One region of the Pseudoalteromonas sp. bablab_jr010 genome, then DNA from elsewhere that is predicted to be linked to it. Evidence: predicted binding sites of a transcription regulator. Region 1 holds the regulator's gene; the other holds the start of a gene.
The links. Region 1 encodes NrdR, which represses ribonucleotide reductase genes. Its sites were predicted from a motif close to AAACACNANATNTNGTGTTT; they were not measured.
Positions count from the first base shown of each region.

Region 2: a site for NrdR is predicted at 3,327-3,346, ahead of nrdA (class 1a ribonucleoside-diphosphate reductase subunit alpha). Genes of this name have one in related genera too.

Region 1 covers NZ_JACDWV010000201.1:17,372-23,327, reverse strand. Annotated here, with positions in the region: gene glyA (serine hydroxymethyltransferase) at 107-1,363, shown strand; gene nrdR (transcriptional regulator NrdR) at 1,470-1,919, shown strand; gene ribD (bifunctional diaminohydroxyphosphoribosylaminopyrimidine deaminase/5-amino-6-(5-phosphoribosylamino)uracil reductase RibD) at 1,922-3,061, shown strand; gene JIG37_RS20830 (riboflavin synthase) at 3,066-3,719, shown strand; gene ribBA (bifunctional 3,4-dihydroxy-2-butanone-4-phosphate synthase/GTP cyclohydrolase II) at 3,762-4,877, shown strand; gene ribE (6,7-dimethyl-8-ribityllumazine synthase) at 4,983-5,447, shown strand; gene nusB (transcription antitermination factor NusB) at 5,463-5,873, shown strand; gene thiL (thiamine-phosphate kinase) at 5,918-5,956, shown strand, end outside.
Region 2 covers NZ_JACDWV010000148.1:191,379-197,334, reverse strand. Annotated here, with positions in the region: gene nrdB (class Ia ribonucleoside-diphosphate reductase subunit beta) at 1-867, opposite strand, end outside; gene nrdA (class 1a ribonucleoside-diphosphate reductase subunit alpha) at 938-3,223, opposite strand; gene JIG37_RS14340 (HAD-IA family hydrolase) at 3,616-4,290, opposite strand; gene ubiG (bifunctional 2-polyprenyl-6-hydroxyphenol methylase/3-demethylubiquinol 3-O-methyltransferase UbiG) at 4,290-5,000, opposite strand; gene gyrA (DNA topoisomerase (ATP-hydrolyzing) subunit A) at 5,177-5,956, shown strand, end outside.

The DNA of each region.
Region 1 (5,956 bases):
CAATCCCTGTTTAAATATGTTCATCTTTACAAGATAGGCAAAAGTGCGTTTTAAGCGTACAATACAGCCTTCAAAAAACACCATACACGTTGCCTTAGGAGACCCCATGTTAGAACGTAGCATGAATATTTCGGATTTCGATCCAGAGTTATTTGCAGCCATCACTAAAGAGACGGCTCGTCAAGAAGAGCATATCGAACTGATCGCGTCTGAAAACTATTGTAGCCCACGCGTACTTGAAGCGCAGGGTTCTCAGCTTACCAACAAATACGCTGAAGGATACCCAGGCAAACGTTACTATGGCGGTTGTGAGCATGTTGATGTTGTTGAGCAATTAGCAATTGACCGTGCAAACGAATTATTCGGCACAGATTACGCTAACGTTCAACCGCATGCGGGCTCACAAGCAAACGCAGCTGTTTTCCAAGCACTTCTTCAGCCGCACGATACAGTACTAGGTATGAGCTTAGCTCATGGTGGTCACTTAACTCACGGTTCACACGTTAACTTTTCTGGTAAAACGTACAATGCAATTCAATATGGCCTAAACGACGAAACAGGCGAAATTGATTATGCTCAAGTTGAAGCACTTGCATTAGAGCACAAGCCAAAAATGATCATCGCTGGTTTCTCTGCATACTCAGGCGTTGTTGACTGGGCTAAATTCCGTGAAATCGCTGATAAAGTTGGCGCATACTTATTCGTAGATATGGCTCACGTTGCTGGTCTTATCGCAGCGGGTGTATACCCAAGTCCAATCCCTCACGCACACGTTGTTACAACAACAACTCACAAAACATTAGCGGGTCCTCGTGGCGGTCTAATCGTTTCTGCATGTGGTGATGAAGAGATCTACAAAAAGCTAAACAGCGCCGTTTTCCCTGGCGGTCAAGGTGGTCCTTTATGCCACATCATCGCTGCTAAAGCGGTTGCTTTCAAAGAAGCTTTACAACCAGAATTCAAAGCGTACCAAGCACAAGTTGTTAAGAACGCTCAAGCTATGGTTGAAGTACTGCAAGAGCGTGGCTACAAAGTTGTTTCTGGTAAAACAGACAACCACTTATTCCTTCTAGACCTAATCGATAAAGATATCACAGGTAAAGATGCTGACGCTGCTCTAGGTAACGCTAACATCACTGTAAATAAAAACTCAGTACCAAACGACCCACGTTCACCGTTTGTAACGTCTGGTCTTCGTATTGGTTCTCCGGCTATTACTCGCCGTGGTTTCAAAGAAGCTGAGTCAAAAGAGCTTGCTGGCTGGATCTGTGACGTACTAGACAACATCAACGATGAGTCAGTACAAGCAGAAGTAAAAGAGAAAGTTAAAGCTATCTGTAAAAAATTACCAGTTTACGCTTAATTACTGGTTAAACCGTAATTAAGATAACAATAGCGTTGTTTTTTGCTATCATAAAGGCCGCTTACTAAGCGGCCTTTTTGTTTTTTATAAACGGAACTAGAACCCTATGCATTGCCCTTTTTGCACCGCAAAAGATACTAAAGTAATTGATTCTCGACTTGTTGGCGGTGGTCACCAAGTGAGACGTCGACGTGAATGTAACGAATGCCATGAGCGCTTTACCACCTTTGAAGGCGCTGAACTTGTGATGCCAAGAGTCATCAAGCAAGACGGTAGCCGCGAACCATTTAACGAAGACAAGTTACTGAATGGCTTGCATCGCGCTTTAGAGAAACGCCCAGTGAGCACTGAGCAGGTCGACGAAGTCGTTAACATCATTAAATCTCAACTTCGTGCTACCGGTGAGCGTGAAATCTCTAGCCATTTAATTGGCGAATGCATCATGGAGTCGCTGAAAAAACTCGACAAAGTAGCCTATGTGCGCTTTGCATCGGTTTATCGTTCATTTGAAGACATTCGCGAGTTTGGAGAAGAAATCGCTCGTTTAGGTGATTAATCATGTCGTTTACAGAACTTGATACTGTTTACATGGCGCGTGCCATTGAGCTTGCTAAACACGGCCGTTTTACTACCACGCCAAACCCGAATGTTGGCTGTGTACTGGTTAAAGATGACGAAATAGTCGGTGAAGGGTTTCATCAAATCGCAGGGCAGGGCCATGCTGAAGTGAATGCGTTGGCTGTAGCTGGCGATAAAGCAAAGGGCGCCACTGCCTATGTCACTTTAGAGCCTTGTAGTCATTATGGACGCACTCCGCCTTGTGCCGAAGGTTTAAAAGCTGCGGGTGTAAGCAAGGTGATTGCTGCTATGGTTGACCCAAACCCTGCGGTAAGTGGTCGCGGCCTGCAGATATTAGCTGACGCTGGTATTAGTGTGGCATCTGGCTTACTTGAGCAACAAGCGCGCGATTTAAACAAAGGCTTTTTAAAGCGTATGGAAACTGGGTTGCCATATGTAACCTGTAAAATGGCGTGTAGTTTAGATGGTAAAACTGCGCTAAATAACGGTCAAAGTAAATGGATAACAGGCCCTCAAGCGCGCCAAGATGTGCAAGCATTTCGTGCGCAAAGCTGCGCTATCTTAACCGGTGCAGACACCGTTATTACTGATAATGCAAAACTTAATGTCCGTGTTGATGAGTTGCCATTTCCCATGCCAACCTCGTTGCCTTTGCGCCAACCAACCCGAATCATTATTGACTCACAAAACAGGTTAACGCCTGAGCTTGCGTTATTCAGCATCGAGAGCCCGGTAATAATTTTTACCACTTCGCTTGATAATCACACCAAGTGGCCTCACTTTGTTAAACACGAAGTGGTGCCAGCAGTTAACAATAAAGTTGATTTATCGGCGGTTTTAAAGCGTCTTGCTGAACTGCAATTTAATCATATTTGGCTCGAAGCGGGGGCAACCCTTGCTGGGGTGTTTGCCGAGCAAGATTTAATTGACGAATATATTGTTTATATTGCCCCTAAGTTAGTAGGTGATATGGGCAAAAGCTTACTAAACTTTGCAGAAGTCACCATGATGAGTGATATCACTGAATTGACCTTTACTGACACAGTGATGATTGGCGACGATATTCGCTTAACAGCGACAAAAGCAAAGCAAGCCACAAAAATTGAAAATAAAGAGTAGCACTATGTTTACTGGAATTATTGAAGCAACAGGTAAAATTGTTGAACTAACACAAAAGCAAGGCGATCTAGCTATTCGTATTCAAAGCGCTAATTTGGATATGGGAGACGTCAAGCTCGGTGACAGTATTGCCACCAATGGTGTGTGTTTAACGGTTGTCGCTAAACATAGCGATGGTTTTAGTGCTGACTTATCAAACGAAACAATTAGCTTAACTGGGTTTGCACATTATAAAAAAGGGCAAACAGTTAACCTCGAAAAAGCTATGCAACCGGTTTCTCGCCTAGGTGGGCACTTAGTGTCAGGCCATGTTGATGGTATTGCTACTGTCGAAAGTATTAGTCCTAATGCTCGTGCAACTGAGTATTGGTTAAGTACTGACAATGATTTAATGAAGTACATTCCGTACAAAGGCTCGGTGTGTATTGATGGCATTAGCCTAACCGTCAACGAGGTTGAACAAAATCGCTTTAAGCTAACGATTGTTCCACATACTGCTGAGCAAACAACGATTGCAGAATTTCAGGTGGGTACTCAGGTGAACTTAGAAGTTGACCAGATTGCTCGCTATTTAGAGCGCCTAATTAAAGGGGCTGAACAACCTTCCCGTTCAGACATATCAATGAGCTTGCTCGCACAAGCTGGCTTTATTAAGTAAGCAAAGATACGTCACTATTAATCATACTCTCATGGGCACATTATGAATTTACACAGCGCGCAAGAAATTATCGATGACATTAAAGCCGGTAAAATGGTTATTTTAATGGACGATGAAGACCGAGAAAATGAAGGCGATTTAATTATCGCGGCAGAACATATCAGTGCTGATGCCATCAACTTTATGGCAACACACGGCCGTGGTTTAATTTGTTTAACAATGACACAAGAGCGTTGTCAGCAGTTAGAATTACCACTGATGGTTAAAAATAACGGTGCAGCTTTTTCAACTAACTTCACTATGTCGATTGAAGCGGCGAAAGGCGTAACTACAGGTATTTCAGCAGCCGACCGCGCACGTACTGTACAAGCCGCAATCGCTAAAGGTGCCGTACCGAGCGATATCGTACAGCCAGGGCATATTTTCCCAATTATGGCGCAGCCTGGTGGCGTGTTAACACGTGCTGGTCATACTGAAGCGGGTTGTGATTTAGCACGTTTAGCAGGTCTTGAACCTTCATCTGTGATTGTTGAAATTCTAAATGCAGATGGCACTATGGCCCGTCGCCCAGATCTTGAAGTATTTGCTAAAGAGCATGACTTAAAGATTGGCACTATTGCAGATTTAATCGAATACCGAAACCTAAACGAAACCACCATTGAGCGTGTTGCTAAATGTAAACTACCAACGGATCATGGTGAGTTTGATTTAGTGACCTACAAAGACACAATTGATGGTCAGCTTCACTATGTTTTACAAAAAGGTGAAGTATCGAAAGATGAGCCAACGTTAGTACGAGTTCACTTACAAAGCACCTTTAACGATATTCTATTATCAGATAGAAGTGCTGATCGTAGCTGGGGCTTATCAGATGCTATGGCTTATATCGCTGAGCATAACGGCGTGCTGGTTATCTTGGGTAAACAAGAATCAACTGAAGATTTAGAAGCAACCGTTAAAGCCTTTGCCGCTGAAGATGCGGGCGAAAATGTCAGTCATCGTAAATTCCAAGGTACCTCGCGTACTGTGGGTGTTGGTTCGCAAATTTTGGCTGATTTAGGTATTGAAAAGATGCGCTTAATGAGCCGTCCTAAGAAGTACCACGCGCTATCTGGTTTCCACTTAGAAGTGGTTGACTATGTTGAGCCTCGCTCTTAATTTGGGAAAATAGATTTACTAGGCTACTTTTATATTTTTGTGGTATTATGCGCCGTAATTTTTGCGCAATCGCAACCGCTTAAACTTATTTTTTAGGGTTATTAAATGAAAATTATTGAAGGTAACAAATACGCACCGGGCAAAAAATTTGCCATTGTCATTTCTCGCTTTAATGACTTTATTGGTAGCAGCCTATTAGCAGGTGCTGTTGATGAGCTTAAGCGCACAGGTGGTGTTTCTGAAGACGACATTACTGTTGTTTACGTACCAGGTGCCGTTGAATTACCTTTAGCAGCGAAACGCGTTGCAGCAAAGAAAGAACACGATGCAATCATCGCTCTAGGTGTCGTGATCAGAGGTGGTACGCCACACTTTGATTTAGTCGCTGGCGAATCAAACAAAGGTCTTGCACAAGTATCTCTTGAGTACGATATCCCGGTTGCATTTGGCGTATTAACCACTGAAAGCATTGAGCAAGCAATTGAGCGCGCAGGTACCAAAATGGGTAATAAAGGCGGCGAAGCTGCTTTAGGTGCGCTTGAAATGGTTAATGTGTTAGACAAAATTTAAGTTTAAGGAATCTCTGTGAAACCAGCAGCAAGACGTAAAGCACGTATCTTAGCACTTCAAGCCGTATACTCTTGGCAGTTAAGCGGCAACCCAATTGCTGATATTGAACAGCAAATGTTAATTGAAAATGATGTGACTAAGATCGACGTCGAATATTTCAAAGACCTAGCACGCGGTGTTGTTGTTAACTGTAAGCAATTAGATGAAATCGTTGCACCACATTTAGCACGCCCAGCTGATGAGTTAGACATGGTCGAAAAAGCAATTTTACGTCTGTCTGGCTATGAGCTGAAATTCCGTGAAGACGTACCTTACAAAGTGGCAATCAATGAAGGCATTGAGCTTGCTAAGATGTTTGGTGCTGAAGACAGCCATAAATTTGTCAACGGTGTACTTGATAAAGCAGTGAAAGAACTGCGTAAGTAAGTAACCCCGTAAAGGAGAGCCGGCTTGGGCCGGCTTTTTTGTGTATGAAGGAATTTGAATTAATCAATCGTTACTTTAAGGGC
Region 2 (5,956 bases), on a different contig from region 1:
TTCTGCCCAATCTTTTTCTTGTTCTGCTGCTTCAACAAACATCTGAATTGCTTCTTCACGACATTGTGCTGCAACGATTGCCATTTCTGGGTCGTCTTTACCTTCTTGCATAATGTTCAAGATGTGCTGTGTGCCAGATAAGTGTAGCGCTTCATCACGGGCGATTAGCTTGATGATTTTTGCGTTACCTTCCATTAATTCACGCTCAGCGAAAGCAAATGAACAAGCAAAACTTACATAGAAACGAATCGCTTCTAAGATGTTAACCGACATCATTGCAAGGTAAAGTTGCTTTTTAAGGTCAAACAAGCTGACTTTAACTTCTTCACCGTTGATCACATGTTTACCTTCACCATATAGGTTGTAAACAGAAATCATGTTAATTAAATCATCGTAGTACTTAGTTACCGCATCAGCACGCTCACTGATTTTTTCGTTGCTTACGATATCATCAAAGATAAGTTCAGGAGATTGCGTAACGTTACGAATAATGTGCGTGTATGAACGGCTGTGAATGGTTTCACTAAACGCCCATGTTTCAATCCAAGTTTCTAACTCAGGAATAGACACAATTGGTAATAACGCAACGTTAGGTGAACGGCCTTGTACACTATCAAGAAGCGTTTGATATTTTAAGTTACTTAAAAAGATGTGCTTTTCGTGTTCTGGTAACGCTTGGAAGTCAAGACGGTCTTTACTTACATCAACTTCTTCAGGACGCCAAAAGAACGAAAGTTGCTTTTCGATTAGCTTTTCGAAGATAGGGTACTTTTGTTGGTCGTAACGTGACACGTTTACCGTTTGGCCGAAAAACATCGGTTCTTGTAATTGGTTATTATGATTTCGGCTAAAAGTTGTATATGACATAGTGATTTCTCAAAAAACAGTCAGGACAAAGCGGGCTAATGAGCCCGCTTTTGTTATGTTATTAATTTAATTAGATTTTACAAGCGCCGCCTGCACAACCGTCATCTTCTACCTCTGGTGTTAACTCATCTTGAGAGTCTGATGCACCATCACGTGTGTTGTGATAGTACAGGGTTTTAACACCAAGTTTATACGCAGTCAGTAGGTCTTTTAATAGCACCTTCATAGGTACTTTACCGCCTTCGTACTTAGATGGATCATAGTTAGTGTTTGCAGAGATCGTTTGGTCAACGAATTTTTGCATAATACCAACCAGCTGTAGGTAACCATCGTTTGAAGGAATATCCCACAGTAGCTCGTAGTTATCTTTCAGATTTTCATAATCTGGCACTACTTGCTTTAAGATACCATCTTTACTTGCTTTAACGCTGATATGACCACGTGGTGGCTCGATACCATTTGTCGCGTTAGAGATTTGCGATGATGTCTCTGAAGGCATAAGGGCAGATAGCGTTGAGTTACGCATACCGTGCTCTTTAATGCTTTCGCGTAGTGAATCCCAATCTAAGTGAAGAGGCTCATCACAGAACTGATCTAGGTCACGTTTGTAAGTATCTGTCGGCATAATGCCTTGAGAATACGTTGTCTCGTTAAATTTAGGACACGCACCACGTTCTTTCGCTAACTCATTTGATGCTTTCATTAGGTAATATTGAATTGCTTCAAATGTCTTGTGAGTTAGGGCATTTGCGCTGCCATCTGAGTAACGCTTACCATTTTTCGCTAAGTAGTACGCGTAGTTAATAACACCAATACCTAGCGTACGACGACCCATAGTCGCGTTTTTCGCCGCAGGAACAGGGTAGTCTTGGAAATCAAGTAAGTTATCAAGAGCACGTACTGCAAGTTCAGCAAGCTCTTCTAATTCGTCAAGTGACTCAATTGCACCTAAGTTAAACGCCGACAGCGTACAAAGTGCAATTTCACCTTCTTCATCCATTACATTGCTAAGTGGCTTAGTTGGTAATGCAATTTCTAAACATAAGTTAGATTGACGAATTGGTGCCACAGTCGAGATGAATGGGCTGTGCGTATTACAGTGGTCAACGTTTTGTAAGTAGATACGACCTGTGCTGGCACGCTCTTGTGCAAACATTGAGAATAACTCAATCGCCTTAATACGTTTTTTACGAATTGACTCGTCTTGCTCGTATTTGATGTATAGCTCATCAAACTTTGCTTGATCTTCAAAGAACGCATCGTATAGACCCGGTACATCTGATGGGCTAAATAATGTGATGTAATCGTCTTTGATTAAACGGCTATACATTAATTTGTTGAACTGCACACCGTAGTCAAGGTGACGTACACGGTTATCATCAACACCACGGTTGTTCTTAAGAACAAGTAGGTTTTCAACTTCTAAGTGCCAAAGTGGGTAGAACAGCGTTGCTGCGCCGCCACGAACACCACCTTGTGAACAGCTCTTAACTGCTGTTTGGAAGTGCTTATAAAACGGAATACAACCTGTATGGTACGCTTCGCCGTTACGAATAGGGCTACCAAGGGCACGGATGCGACCGGCATTAATACCAATACCTGCACGTTGCGAAACATATTTAACAATCGCAGACGATGTTGCATTAATAGAATCTAGGCTATCACCACATTCAATAAGTACACATGAGCTGAACTGACGTGTAGGGGTACGTACACCTGCCATGATAGGTGTCGGTAATGAAATTTTGAATGTAGATACTGCATCATAAAAACGCTTGATGTAATCAAGGCGTGTCTCTTTTGGATAATCAGAGAATAAGCTTGCAGCCACTAAGATATATAAAAACTGTGCACTTTCGTAGATTTCACCAGTAACACGGTTTTGAACTAAATACTTACCTTCAAGTTGCTTTACAGCAGCGTAGCTGAAGTTTAAGTCACGGTTGTGATCGATGTAAGCATCTAACTCGTCAATTTCTTGCTCGGTATAATCAACAAGTAGGTGTTGATCATAACGCTTGTCTTCAACTAATTTGGTGATGTGATCGTATAAGCGCGGCGGCTCAAATTGACCATATGCTTTTTTACGTAAATGGAATACAGCTAAGCGAGCAGCGAGGTATTGGTAATCAGGCGTATCTTTAGAGATCTGATCAGCTGCAGCTTTGATGATTGTTTCATGAATGTCATCGGTACGAATGCCGTCATAAAATTGAATGTGTGATTTTAATTCAACTTGTGAGACAGACACATTCTCTAGACCTTCTGCGGCCCAAGCGATCACGCGATGGATCTTATCTAGATCAAGTGACTCTTTACGGCCGTCACGTTTGCTTACAGATAGCTGTTGGTTCATAGTTTTGCCTGTATTCCTTGGGAAATTTTAGTTGTAAGACAAAGGTATTCTTTAATGTAATTATTATTATTCAACACCAAGATAAACTAATTGAATAACATTTAGCCACAATATCTGGTGTTGTTTAAATTGCAGATCACAAGATAGTGTGGTCTGAGTTGTTTTGCAAGGGATAGAATTGCCCCAATTTGTGGATAACTATTGGATAAGCGCATTGTGTTAGTAACCATTAACCTTTGAACATTCATAGACGACGAAATTTGTAGAAATCAACAAAAGATCCAGAAAATTTACCGTTTTGAAAAATAAATTTTGACTGATTTTTTTATCATCAATGAATGCTCAAAAGTAAATCAAATCACAATATATGGTGTTTCAATTATCAAATAACACTATATATGGTTTAAACCATCAATCGGCGTTTGCCAATTGAAATCCGCTTGCCAGCCAAGTGCAGCGTCTATACTGGGTATATAACCCCATAACGCTGTTGCGCTGTACATATTGGCCGCTTTTGCAGCTTGAATATCACGTTCAGCATCACCGATGTATAAACAACGGCTCGGATCAACATCTAAGATCTCAGCAGTGTGTAATAGTGGATCCGGTGATGGTTTTGACACAGCTAATGTATCGCCACTCACAACTGCCTTCGCATCACGCAAGGAGGGAATAGCCTGCACTAAGGGCTCAGTTAAAAAGCCGGGCTTATTAGTCATAATGCCCCACTTAATATTGTTTTGCTCAAGTGCAATTAAAAGCTGTTCGATGCCGTTGAAGCATTTACTGTGCACAGCAATATCTTCGGCGTAATAGTCAAGAAGCTGCTGGCGCAAGGCGAGTTGTTCAAGTTCGGGCCATTTATCCCCAAACCCTACTTCTAATAATGCTTTTGCACCGTTAGACGCAGCAGGGCGATAAACATGCTCAGCAACAGGCGCCACATTGGCGTCTGCTAACACGCGGTTTAATGCACCACCTAAGTCATCCGCGGTATCGAGTAGTGTGCCATCTAAATCAAAGATAAACGCATCAAAATCGATAGAGGGTGTTTGCACACCACTCATTAGGCTAGTTTCTCAAAGTGCAGGATGTAATTAACACTTACATCATCATTTAAGCTGTACTGCTTAGAAAACGGGTTATAGTGAAGACCGGTACTGGCGCGTACTTTTAATCCTGCTTCTTCTGCCCATGCAATAAGCTGCGCAGGTTTGATAAACTTTTTATGGTCATGCGTACCTTCAGGCACCATTTTTAAAAGCTTTTCAGCACCGACAATAGCAAACAAGTAGGCTTTTGGTGTTTTATTTAATGTTGAAAAGAACACATCAGCGCCCGGTTTAGCAAGGTCTGCTACAGCACGAATAATAGAAGCAGGGTCTGGAACATGCTCAAGCATTTCCATACAAGTCACTACATCAAAGCGAGCAGGGTGCTCAGCAGCGAATTGCTCTGCAGGTACTTTTATATAATCAACAGGTACGCCTGTTTCTAAACTATGTAACTTAGCAACGGTAAGTGGCTCTTGGCCCATATCGATACCGGTTACTTTAGCGCCCATACGCGCCATACTTTCACTTAAGATGCCGCCACCACAGCCAACATCTAAGGTTTCCTTATCAAATAAGCCGCCTACTTTATCAGCGACAAAATCCAAACGTAGAGGATTTATTTCATGAAGGGGTTTGAATTCTCCGTCGCGGTCCCACCAACGTTCTGCGATGGCTTCAAACTTTGCAATTTCTGCATTATCTACATTTTGATGCTCGGTCATAAAAAACTTCCTCGTTAATCTGAGGCCATTATATAGGGGGAAATTAATAAATCGCAAAGATTTAGCGCCTGTAAATCTAAATAAATTGTGATAGCATGGTCTGGAAATAATAACTAAAGCTCTTAAGACGGCGGTTTGCCTCTTAATGAGTCAATACTGAAGGAATGTGAAATCAAATGACTGATCTCGCCAATGAAATTCTGCCAGTCAATATTGAAGATGAATTAAAAAATTCCTACCTTGATTACGCGATGAGTGTAATCGTAGGACGTGCATTGCCAGACGTACGCGACGGCTTAAAGCCAGTTCACCGCCGCGTTTTATTCGCAATGAACGAACTCAATAATGATTGGAATAAACCTTACAAGAAATCAGCACGTGTTGTTGGTGATGTAATCGGTAAGTACCACCCACATGGCGACAGCGCGGTATATGACACCATCGTTCGTATGGCGCAGCCTTTCTCATTACGCTATATGCTTGTTGACGGCCAAGGTAACTTTGGTTCTGTTGACGGTGACTCTGCGGCAGCAATGCGTTATACGGAAGTCCGTATGGCGAAAATGTCACATGAATTATTAGCTGATTTAGAAAAAGAAACGGTTGATTACGTACCGAACTACGACGGTACTGAGCAAATTCCTGACGTATTACCTACAAAAGTACCTAACTTATTAGTAAATGGTTCTTCGGGTATCGCGGTTGGTATGGCGACGAACATTCCACCTCATAACTTAACAGAAGTTATCAATGGTTGTTTAGCGCTTATTCAAAACCCTGATATGTCAATTGCTGACCTTATTGAATATATCCCAGGTCCAGATTTCCCGACTGCGGCGATTATCAATGGTAAAAAAGGCATTGAGCAAGCGTACTTAACCGGTCGTGGTAAAGTATATATCCGTGCTCGCGCTGAAATCGAAGTTGACGAAAAAACCGGTCGTGAAACAATCATC